One region of the Nocardiopsis sp. CA-288880 genome, then DNA from elsewhere that is predicted to be linked to it. Evidence: riboswitches for the same ligand, from Rfam matches in the RefSeq annotation. Region 1 holds a riboswitch; each other region holds the start of a gene.
What was found. A riboswitch is a leader RNA that binds a small molecule or an ion and turns the genes downstream of it on or off. The one in region 1 is predicted to bind cobalamin.
Positions count from the first base shown of each region.

Region 1 (3,267 bases):
CATCAGGGCCCAGATCTCGCCGCGGACCGCGGGCAGCTTGGCCGGGTCCATCGCCGCGATGTTGGCGTGCTCGTCCAGGAGCTGCTCCAGGCGTGCGATGTCGCCGTAGCTCTCCGCCCGGGCCATCGGGGGGATGAGGTGGTCGACGACCGTGGCGTGGGCCCGGCGCTTGGCCTGGGCCCCCTCCCCCGGGTCGTTCACCAGGAACGGGTAGACCAGCGGGAGGTCGCCCAGGGCCGCGTCGGTCGCGCAGCCGGCGGAGAGCGCGGCGTTCTTCCCGGGCAGCCACTCCAGGGAGCCGTGCTTGCCCAGGTGCACGACGGCGTGCGCGCCGAACCCGTGCTCCAGCCAGCGGTAGGCCGCCAGGTAGTGGTGGCTGGGGGCCAGGTCGGGGTCGTGGTAGATCGCGATCGGGTTCTCGCCGAAACCACGCGGGGGCTGGACCAGCACGACGACGTTGCCCGCCCGCAGGGCGGCCAGCACGAGTTCGCCCTGTTCGTTCACGTACAGCTTGCCGGGTGCGGCGCCCCACGCCTCGGCCATCGCCTCCTTCAGCGCCGGGTCCAGGTCCCGGGTCCAGTCGGCGTACTGCTCGGGGGTGATGCGCACGTGGGCCTCGGTGAGCTGGACGGAGGTCAGCCAGTCCTCGTCCTGGCCGCCCGCCGCGATCAGGGCGTGGATCAGGGCGTCGCCCGCCTCCGTCTCGTCGGGCAGGTCCAGGCCGGGGAGGGCGTCGGGCGCGCCCAGGTCGTAGCCCTCCCGGCGCAGGCGGCGCAGCAGGCGCACCAGGGAGCGGGGGGTGTCGAGCCCGACGGCGTTGCCGATGCGCGCGTGCTTGGTGGGATAGGCGGACAGGACCACGGCGATCCGCTTCTCGGCGGGCGGCACGTGCCGGAGCCGGGCGTGGGCGACGGCGGTCCCGGCCAGCCGCGTGCAGCGCTCGGGGTCGGCGACGTAGCGGGGCAGCCCGTCGCTGTCGATCTCCTTGAAGGAGAACGGCACCGTGATGATGCGGCCGTCGAACTCGGGGATGGCGATCTGGGTGGCCGAGTCGAGCGGGGTGACCCCGTCGTCGGAAGCCTCCCAGTCCGCGCGCGAACTGGTCAGGCACAGGCCCTGGAGGACGGGGACGTCCAAGGCGGCCATGCGCTCCACGTCCCAGGCCTCGTCGTCGCCGCCCGCGCTCGCGGACGCGGGCACGCTGCCGCCCGCCGCGAGGACCGTGACCACCAGGGCGTCGAAGCGGCCGAGCGCCTCGTAGAGGTCGTCGGGGGCCGAGCGCAGCGACCCGGCGAAGACGGGGACGCCCACGGCCCGGCCGGTCGCGTCGACGGCGTCGGCCAGGGCGTGCGCGAACGCCGTGTTGCCGCCCGCCTCGTGGGCCCGGTAGTAGAGGATGCCCACCTCGGGGAGCCCCTGGCCGTGCGGCCGCTCGCGCTCGGCGAAGCCCCACGGCGGGAGCGCCGACGGAGGCTCGAACCCCTCCCCGGTCAGCAGCACGGTGTCCGACAGGAAGGCGTGCAGGCGGCCGAGGTTGGCCGGACCGCCCTCGGCGAGGTAGCGGTGGGCCTCGGTCGCCACCCCGATGGGCACGGTGGAGTGCTCCATGAGCTCGGCGCTGGGCTGCTGCTCGCCGCTGAGGACCACCAGGGGCGTGCCCCGCTCGCGGACGGCGGCCAGACCGGGCCACAGGTCGTGCGAGGAGCCCAGCAGGCGCACCACCACGAGGTCGGCGCGCTCGACGGCGCCGGTGAGTTCGGCGTCGGAGGCGCGGGACGGGTTGGCCCACAGGTAGGCGGCGCCGCTGGCCCGCGCGGACAGCAGGTCGGTGTCGGACGTGGACAGCAGAGCGATCCGGACCGTCATGGCCGGGCTCCTCCCTCGGGGTTCTCGCCCCGTCGGCGGTCGGACTGCCCGGGCCAGTGTCTGGCTGCACCCCTCGTCGGGGTGTCACAGTGGCGGAACCGCCCCGGAATCTCACCGGGTTCCTGTACCACGGGCAAAGGATTCACACTGTAGCCGGGAGCCCCTCCTCCGGTCCCGGCGGGGACGTCAGGAGCGGCCGGCCCGCCCCGGGGGGACGGCGCCCCGGCGCAGGAAGCGGACCACCGGGCCGTCGGCCCCCGGGGTGACCTCGGCCGGGACCCCGTACACCTCTCCGATGAGGTCGGAGGTCAGGACCTCGGAGGGCGTGCCCCCGGCGACCGCCCGGCCCTCTCGGAGCACGACCAGGCGGTCGCAGTACATCGCCGCCAGGTTGAGGTCGTGCAGGGCGATCACGGTGGTCACCGGCAGGCCCGTGACCAGCTCCATCAGGTCGAGCTGGTACTGGATGTCGAGGTGGTTGGTGGGTTCGTCGAGCAGGAGCTCGCCGGGTTCCTGGGCCAGGGCCCGGGCGATCTGGGCGCGCTGGCGTTCGCCGCCGGACAGGGTGTGCCAGGACTGGTCGGCCCGGTCCGCCAGTCCGGTGCGCTCCAGCGCCCGCGCCACGGCCTCCAGGTCGGCCGGGGTCATGGGCGTCCAGGACCGGCGGTGCGGGATGCGTCCCAGGGCCACCACCTCGCGGACCGTCAGCTCGGTCTGGGTGTGCGCCTGCTGCTGGACGGTGGCCACGCGCCGTGCCACGGCCCGGCGGCCGACCCGGTCCAGCGGCCGGCCGTCCAGGGTGACCGCCCCGGCGGAGGGGCCGAGCACCCCGGCGAGCAGCCGCAGCAGGGTGGACTTGCCCGACCCGTTGGGGCCCAGCAGCCCGACGGTCTCACCGGGGCGGGTGGCGAGGGTGACGCCGTCGAGCACGAGACGGCCGCCGATCCCGAGGCTGACCCGGTCGGCGCGCAGCCCCTCCCCGGGGGCCTGGACGGAGTGGTTCACGTCTTCCTCCTCACTCGGTACAGCACGGCGACGAAGGCGGGCACCCCGATGAGGGAGGTGACCACCCCCACCGGGATCTCCTGCGGGTCCAGCGCGGTCCGGGCGACCGTGTCCACCCACACCAGGAAGACCGCCCCCGCCAGCGCGGTGACCGGCAGCAGCCGGGCGTGGGAGGAGCCGGTGAGGGCCCGTGCGGCGTGCGGCAGGACCAGGCCCACGAACCCGATCGCGCCCGTGGAGCTGACCAGCACCGCTGTGAGCAGCGCGGTGGCGCTCAGCAGCAGCACGCGGGCCCGGCCCACCCGGACGCCCAGGTTCGCCGCGGCCTCCTCGCCGAAGGCGAAGGCGTCCAGGGTGGTGGTGTGGGCGAGGCAGACGGCGAGCACGAGGCACAGC
Region 1 covers NZ_CP192105.1:6,825,437-6,828,703, forward strand. Annotated here, with positions in the region: gene cobN (cobaltochelatase subunit CobN) at 1-1,866, opposite strand, end outside; cobalamin riboswitch at 1,901-2,038, opposite strand; gene ACQPYD_RS29390 (ABC transporter ATP-binding protein) at 2,053-2,871, opposite strand; gene ACQPYD_RS29395 (FecCD family ABC transporter permease) at 2,868-3,267, opposite strand, start outside.

Region 2 (3,267 bases), 1.1 Mb from region 1:
CACGCGGGCGTCCGTGAAGGCGGGACCGCCGCCGGTGCCGCCCGCCGCGTACTCGGCCTCGGCCCCCGCCGAGAGGACGCGGCCGAGGAGGGCCGTCTCATACGCCTTCTGCTTGGCGAAGGCCAGGGCCTCGCGCAGCTCGGGGGCGAGGGAGGTCTCCGCGTCGAGGTCGATCGGCACGTGCAGGAGCGAGCAGGACGTGCTCACCGTCAGCTCGTCCGTGAGGGCGAGCAGGGTGCCGAGCGCGGCCACGGCGGCCGGGACGTCGGTCCGCCAGACGTTGCGGCCCTCCACCACCCCGGCGACCAGGCGGGTGCTGCCGAGGCCCGAGACCTTGACGAGGTCGTCGACGCCCTCGCCGTCGGTGACCAGGTCCAGGCCGACGGCCTCCACCGGGGAGTCCTTCAGGATCCGCAGCGCGGGGGCCCCGATGGAGCCGAAGTAGGTCGAGACCAGGAGGGAGGGGCGCTCGGCGAGGGAGCCCAGGCGCTGGTAGACCCGCTCCAGGAGCCCGACGGCGGCGCGTCCCTCGTCGGTGGCCAGGATCGGCTCGTCCAGCTGCACCTCGGCGGCCCCCGCGGCGGAGAGGCCGGCGAGGAGCTGGGCGTAGGCGTCCAGGAGCTGGTCGAGCAGCTCGACGGGGCGCCAGCCCTCGGGTGCGTCGTCCGCGGCCTTGGCCAGCAGGAGGAAGGTGAGCGGGCCGACCAGGACCGGGCGGGTCGGGAAACCCGCCTCGGCCGCCTCCCGGAACTCGGCGAGGGGCTTGTCACCGACCAGGCGCGGACGGGTGCTCGGCGACAGCTCGGGGACCAGGTAGTGGTAGTTGGTGTCGAACCACTTGGTCATCTCCAGCGGCTGGGCCCCCTGCTCGCCCCGGGCGAGGGCGAAGTAGCGGCGCAGCTCCTCGTCGCGGTCGCCGGCGGCGGCCGGCGAGGCGAACCGGGAGGGCACCAGGTCGAACAGGACCGCGGTGTCCAGGACGTGGTCGTAGTACGAGAACGTGTTGGACGGGATGTCGTCGACGCCCGCCTCGCGCAGCTGGGTGTAGACGCCCAGGCGCAGGTCGGCGGCGATGCCGTCCAGCTCCTCCGCGGTGGTCTCGCCCCTCCAGTACGACTCGGCGGCGCGCTTGAGTTCTCGGTTCGGGCCGATCCTGGGGTAGCCGTGCACGGTGGAGCGCACGGACGGCCGGGAGGCCTCGGGGGTGTCGGGCATGAGCTTCTCTCCCTCGTCGAAAGCCGGGTACCGGCCACGGGGGCGAGCGAGGACGCGGACATGCCCGGGGCCACGCCGTGGGCGTGTGCGCCTGCCGCCGCTCCTCGGCCCTCCCTCGGGGCACGGGACCACCGGCGGCACGGGTGCGCCGCCGGGTGGAGGCAGGTCTTCGGACTCGGGGGCGCGGACGGCGCGGACACCGTCCTCCTACTGGCCGCCGCTTCCCGGTTTCCGACCTTTCCGACCGGATTACCAGTGCTTATGGCGACGTTCGTTCCCTCATACCGCTGCGGGGCAGTCCCGGAGTCGCACCGGGTTCCCTCTTGCGACACACCCCTCCCCTTCCGGGCGCGGCCCGGGTTCCGGGGTGGAGCATGTACCTTCCACGCCTGCAAGTATAGGGAGCACCCCTCCGCCCCTGTACCCGGCGTGCTGCCCTGTGCCCCCGGCCGGAAACAGCGCGAACCCCTGTTGCGCGGTCGGCGTCACAACCGACATGAAGCGTCGCGTGGCCGAGCCCTCCCCCGTGCTCCCCGCGATCGCTCGTTTGAAGATGTACGTGGAGAACCCCTGGTGAACAAGCAGTCCCAACCGACCATGGCCCCCGGTCACCCCCTGTCCACGATCGCGGTCGCGCTGGCGGTCGTCGCGGGGCTGGTCTGGCTGGCCGTCTCCCCGCCCGGCGTGCTCGCCTCCGAACCCGAGAGCGATACGCACCCCGGGTCGGCGGACGGCGGGCCGGAGGCGGGCCCGCCCGCCGCCGGCGAGCCCGACGGGCTGACGGTGGTCGACCCCGACGACGTGGTGGACCTGGCCGAGGCCGAACTCGCCCGCGAGGGCGGGGTGGCCGCGGAGGTCTCCTACCCGGTCGTCCCCGGCGCCGACCCGCTGAGCGACTTCCTGGACCGCGCGCTGGCCGCCGAGGTGGACGCCTTCGAGGCGGCCAACCCCGGAGCGGTCTCCTTCGAGTCCGCGTGGAACCTGACGGCGGCCAACGACGACATCGTCGGGGTCCGCGTGACCCGTGAGGAGACCGACTCCGAGGGAACCCGTGAGGGATACACCACCTACTGGTACGACACCCTCACCGGCTCGACCCACCCCTCCACCGCCCTGATCGCCGGCCAGGCGGAACTGGAGGAGCTGAACGGCCTCGTGCGGGACGCCCTCCCGGGGACCGCGGCCCCGGACGCGGTGCACCCGATCGCCTCGCTGTACGACTCCGTGGGGTTCAACCCCGCCGGCGACCTCGTCGTGGAGTTCGACGCGGGACAGGTCGCCCCCGTGGAAGAGGGCAGGACCCACGCCGTTATCGCCGCCTCGGAGTCCGCCCCCCTGCTGTCGGACCTGGGCGAGCGCGCGCTGCGCTCGGCGACCCGGGGCGTCCGCGACTTCGCCGTCGCGGCCCCGCCCCGGGAGGAGGGGGACAGCCGGGAGACGGCCGTCCCCGGGGTCCTGCCGCCCGCGGGCGAGGACGTCGACTGCTCCGCCCCCGGGTCCAAGTGCGTGGCCCTGACCTACGACGACGGCCCGGGCGGGCGCACTCCCGAACTGCTGGACACCCTGGCCGAGTACGACGCCCGCGCGACGTTCTTCGTCACCGGCTACCCGGTCATGGAGGATCCGCGCACCGTGAGGCGCGCCTACGCGGAGGGCCACGAACTGGCCAACCACACCCTCTCCCACCCCGACCTGGCCGGGCTCGGAGCGGGCGGGATCCGCTCGGACCTCGAAACCGTGCAGGCCCTGGTGTACCGCGAGACCGGGTACACCATGGACCTCATGAGACCCCCCTACGGGTCCACCGACGCGGAGGTCGCCTCGGTGACCGCCGACATGGGCCTGGCCCAGATCCTGTGGAGCATCGACACCAACGACTGGAAGGACCGCAAGTCGTCGGTGGTCGCGGACCGCGCCGTCGACGGCGCCTCCCCCGGGGCGATCGTCCTCATGCACGACATCCACGACACGACCGTCGACGCCTCCCGCGAGATCATCCGGGAACTGGACGAGCGCGGCTACACCATGGTCACCGTCTCCCAGCTGCTCGGC
Region 2 covers NZ_CP192105.1:5,690,741-5,694,007, forward strand. Annotated here, with positions in the region: gene metE (5-methyltetrahydropteroyltriglutamate--homocysteine S-methyltransferase) at 1-1,215, opposite strand, end outside; cobalamin riboswitch at 1,376-1,550, opposite strand; gene ACQPYD_RS24655 (polysaccharide deacetylase family protein) at 1,813-3,267, shown strand, end outside.
Region 2: it holds a riboswitch for cobalamin, as region 1 does, so the genes downstream of both, metE (5-methyltetrahydropteroyltriglutamate--homocysteine S-methyltransferase) here and cobN (cobaltochelatase subunit CobN) in region 1, are expected to answer to the same signal.

Region 3 (3,267 bases), 440 kb from region 1:
TGGCGACCTTGATCCGGCCCTCCTCCGCGGCGGCCTCGTACTTCTCGTAGGCCTCGGCGAAGTCGGTGCCGTACTTGTCGTGCAGGTCGGGGACCTCGTCCGGCGAGAACAGGGTCCAGCTGCCGCCCTGCTCCACACGCTGCATGAACAGGTCCGGAACCCAGTTCGCGGTGTTCATGTCGTGGGTGCGGCGGCGGTCGTCGCCGGTGTTCTTGCGGAGGTCGAGGAACTCCTCGATGTCGATGTGCCAGGTCTCCAGGTAGGCGCACACGGCGCCCTTGCGCTTGCCGCCCTGGTTGACCGCGACGGCGGTGTCGTTGGCGATCTTCAGGAACGGGACGACGCCCTGGCTCTTGCCGTTGGTGCCGCGGATGTGCGAGCCGAGGCCGCGCACCGGGGTCCAGTCGTTGCCGAGCCCGCCCGAGTACTTGGACAGCATCGCGTTGTTGCTGATGCCGTGGAAGATGGCCTGGAGGTCGTCGCCGACGGTGGTGAGGAAGCAGGAGGACAGCTGCGCGCGCACCGTGCCGGCGTTGAACAGGGTGGGCGTGGAGGCCATGAAGTCGAACGAGGACAGCAGCTCGTAGAACTCGATGGCGCGGGCCTCGCGGTCGTCCTCGTTGAGGGCCAGCCCCATGGCGACGCGCATGAAGAACGCCTGCGGCAGCTCGTAGCGGACCTCGTCGCTGTGCAGGAAGTAGCGGTCGTAGAGGGTCTGGATGCCGAGGAAGGTGAACTGCTCGTCGCGCTCGGGGCGCAGGGCGGCGCCCAGGCGCTCCAGGTCGAACCCGGCGAGCGCCGGGTCGAGCTGGCCCAGGTCGATGCCGCGGCCGACGTAGGCGGCCAGGTAGGCGGCGTAGCGCTCGCCCATCTCGGACTGCCCTGCGGCGTCGGGGGCGCCGCTGATGAAGGTGAGGGCCTCGCGGCGCAGCTTGTCCAGCAGCAGGCGGGCGGCCACGAACGAGTAGTCCGGGTCGACCTCCACGAAGCTGCGGGCGGCCATGACCAGGGCGAGCTCGACCTCGGCGTCGGGGATGCCGGGGTAGAAGCCGCGGCGGGCCTCGGTGAGGACCTTCTCCGCCGAAACACCGGTGAGCCTCGCACAGGCCTCGGTCACGACGTGCTCGATCCGGTCGACGGCGGCGGGGGGCGCGCCCTCGTTGGTCGGCTCGGGCCGAACGGATACGGGCACGGCCTCGACGTCAAGGGTCATACAGCGGCTCCAACCTCGGTAGAAGAGTCCCGGCGGGGAGGGGACACGATGGGCAAGGTGCGCGGCACGCACCGGGGGACCGACGCACCGGGTGCGTGCGGTCGTCCGACCGGTGGGTCGCGGCGGCTCACCCTCGAAGCCCCGTCGTCGGCGCACGCTCACGTGCGCACCGGTGGCAGGTCTTCGGGCTCGTGGGCGGCCTACGCACCGTCGCTTCCCGGGGCCTTCGGGGGTCCCCAGTGCCTGTGACGGCTTCGTTCCCACATACCGCTGCGGGGCAGCCCCGGCTTCGCACCGGGTTCCCTCTTGCCTCACCCCGAGGGGTGAACCACCAGCGGGACAGATACTACATCTAGGGGGCCGTGCGTTGGAACACCGCAAGATGATGGCGTGTCATCGATTTCTCGGATTCTTCGACGATCGTCGAACACACGCGTGGGCCGTGGTATGAGAGGGCCTCGGGCACCCGGTTCAGGGGGATGTCGCGCCTCGTCTGGGCAGCTGGGAGGCGACCGGACACAGCCTAGATCGTCGCCGGGGCTCCCCGGGACCGGCAGCACCTCCCGAGGGGCGGCCGAACGCCCGGAACGCCGCTTCCGAGGCGGTTCGGACGGCGCCCGTCGGGCCGGTGCCGCTGACCACACGGCCGTGTCCGCGGCGGCCGGGCCCGGACCGGAGCGGTCGGGCGCAGATCAGCGCCTCCACCGCCCCGGGCGTGTCGGCGGCACGCCCGCACGTCGGAAAGCTCACTCCGCCGGGTCCGGGCCGGAGCGCCCCGGCCCGCACGGCCGGGGTCACTCCTCGTCGAGTCTGCGGTCCAGCCGGTCCTCGGACAGCCCCAGGTCGGTGCGGATGCGGAACCGGATGCGCAGGAGCTCCACCAGGAGGTCGCGGACGTAGGGCGAGGAGGCCCGGTCGAGGAACCGGTGCGCGCCGACCGTCGCCCACCGCTCGGCGCCCTCCAGGTCGTCGTGCGCGTACAGCGCCTCCGCCACGTGGATGAAGGTCTGGAGTCCGGGCGGATCCTCGCCCTCCAGGCGTTTGAGGTGGGCGTAGGCCTGGTCGACCTCGTCCAGTTGCAGGAGTGCCCCGGCGCTGAGCGCGCGGGCGTCGATCACCGTGGCCCCGCCGTCGTCGATCGCCCTCTGGTAGGCCGAGCAGGCGCGCTCGAACTCCTGGGCGATCTCCCACTGCTCCCCCGCGCGCACGAACAGCTCCGCGCGCGAGACCTCGCTCCCCGCGTCGACCCGGTTGGCCAGGTCCAGGAGTTGGGCGGCGACCCGTCCGTGCTCACCGGACCGGACAGCGTGGAATTCCCAACGGTCGAGTTCTGCCGTCGTCACGTGGGTCAACCGCATCGCCCCCATCCCCTACTCGCACTCCCGCGCGCCCTGTCAGGACCTGGCCCGCTCCAGGGCCTGCCAGAACCCCTGGCGCAGTCCGTCACGGACCTCGTCACGCAACAGGTGGTCGATCGGCAGCGAGGAGCCCTGGAGCAGGCGCGCCTCCAGGTCGGAGGGCATCCTGGGCCTGCGGGCGAGTACGGCCTCCACCCACAGGGCGGGCGCCTCGCGAGCGATCGACTCCGCGAAGTCGTTCCCTTCCTTGTGCGCGACATGCACCGCTTCGTCAACGGTATGCGCGGCGGGACGTGTCTGCTGTGGATATCCAGGACTGGGACGGGATTCCTGGTAGCCGCCGGCGCTGAACCGGCTGGCGGGTTCGGGACCAGTAGGTGGCGGCCCCCCGTAGGGGGAGGCTGCCCCACCGCGGTGAGCGGTGTCAGTTTCCGTACTGGTCCCATAGGTAGGGTTTGCGTCGGCCGCTCCCCCGAATCCGGAGCCGTCCCCGCCCCCGTAGCGCGGGTCCTGGCGCGGATCCTGCCGTGGGTCCTGGGGTGGGGCGCTTCTCGGAGGTGGCGCGTGGCCGGGTTGGCCGTCCGACGCGAACGAGCGCTGCGGCCCCGTCCCAGCGAAGGACTGCTGGGGTCCCGTGCCGTTGAAGGAGGGCTGCGATCCGGTCATCGGCCCCGACCCGGAGGCCGGCCTCGCGGG
Region 3 covers NZ_CP192105.1:7,267,784-7,271,050, forward strand. Annotated here, with positions in the region: gene ACQPYD_RS31370 (ribonucleoside-diphosphate reductase subunit alpha) at 1-1,213, opposite strand, end outside; cobalamin riboswitch at 1,371-1,561, opposite strand; gene ACQPYD_RS31375 (hypothetical protein) at 2,008-2,580, opposite strand; gene ACQPYD_RS31380 (NYN domain-containing protein) at 2,608-3,267, opposite strand, start outside.
Region 3: it holds a riboswitch for cobalamin, as region 1 does, so the genes downstream of both, ACQPYD_RS31370 (ribonucleoside-diphosphate reductase subunit alpha) here and cobN (cobaltochelatase subunit CobN) in region 1, are expected to answer to the same signal.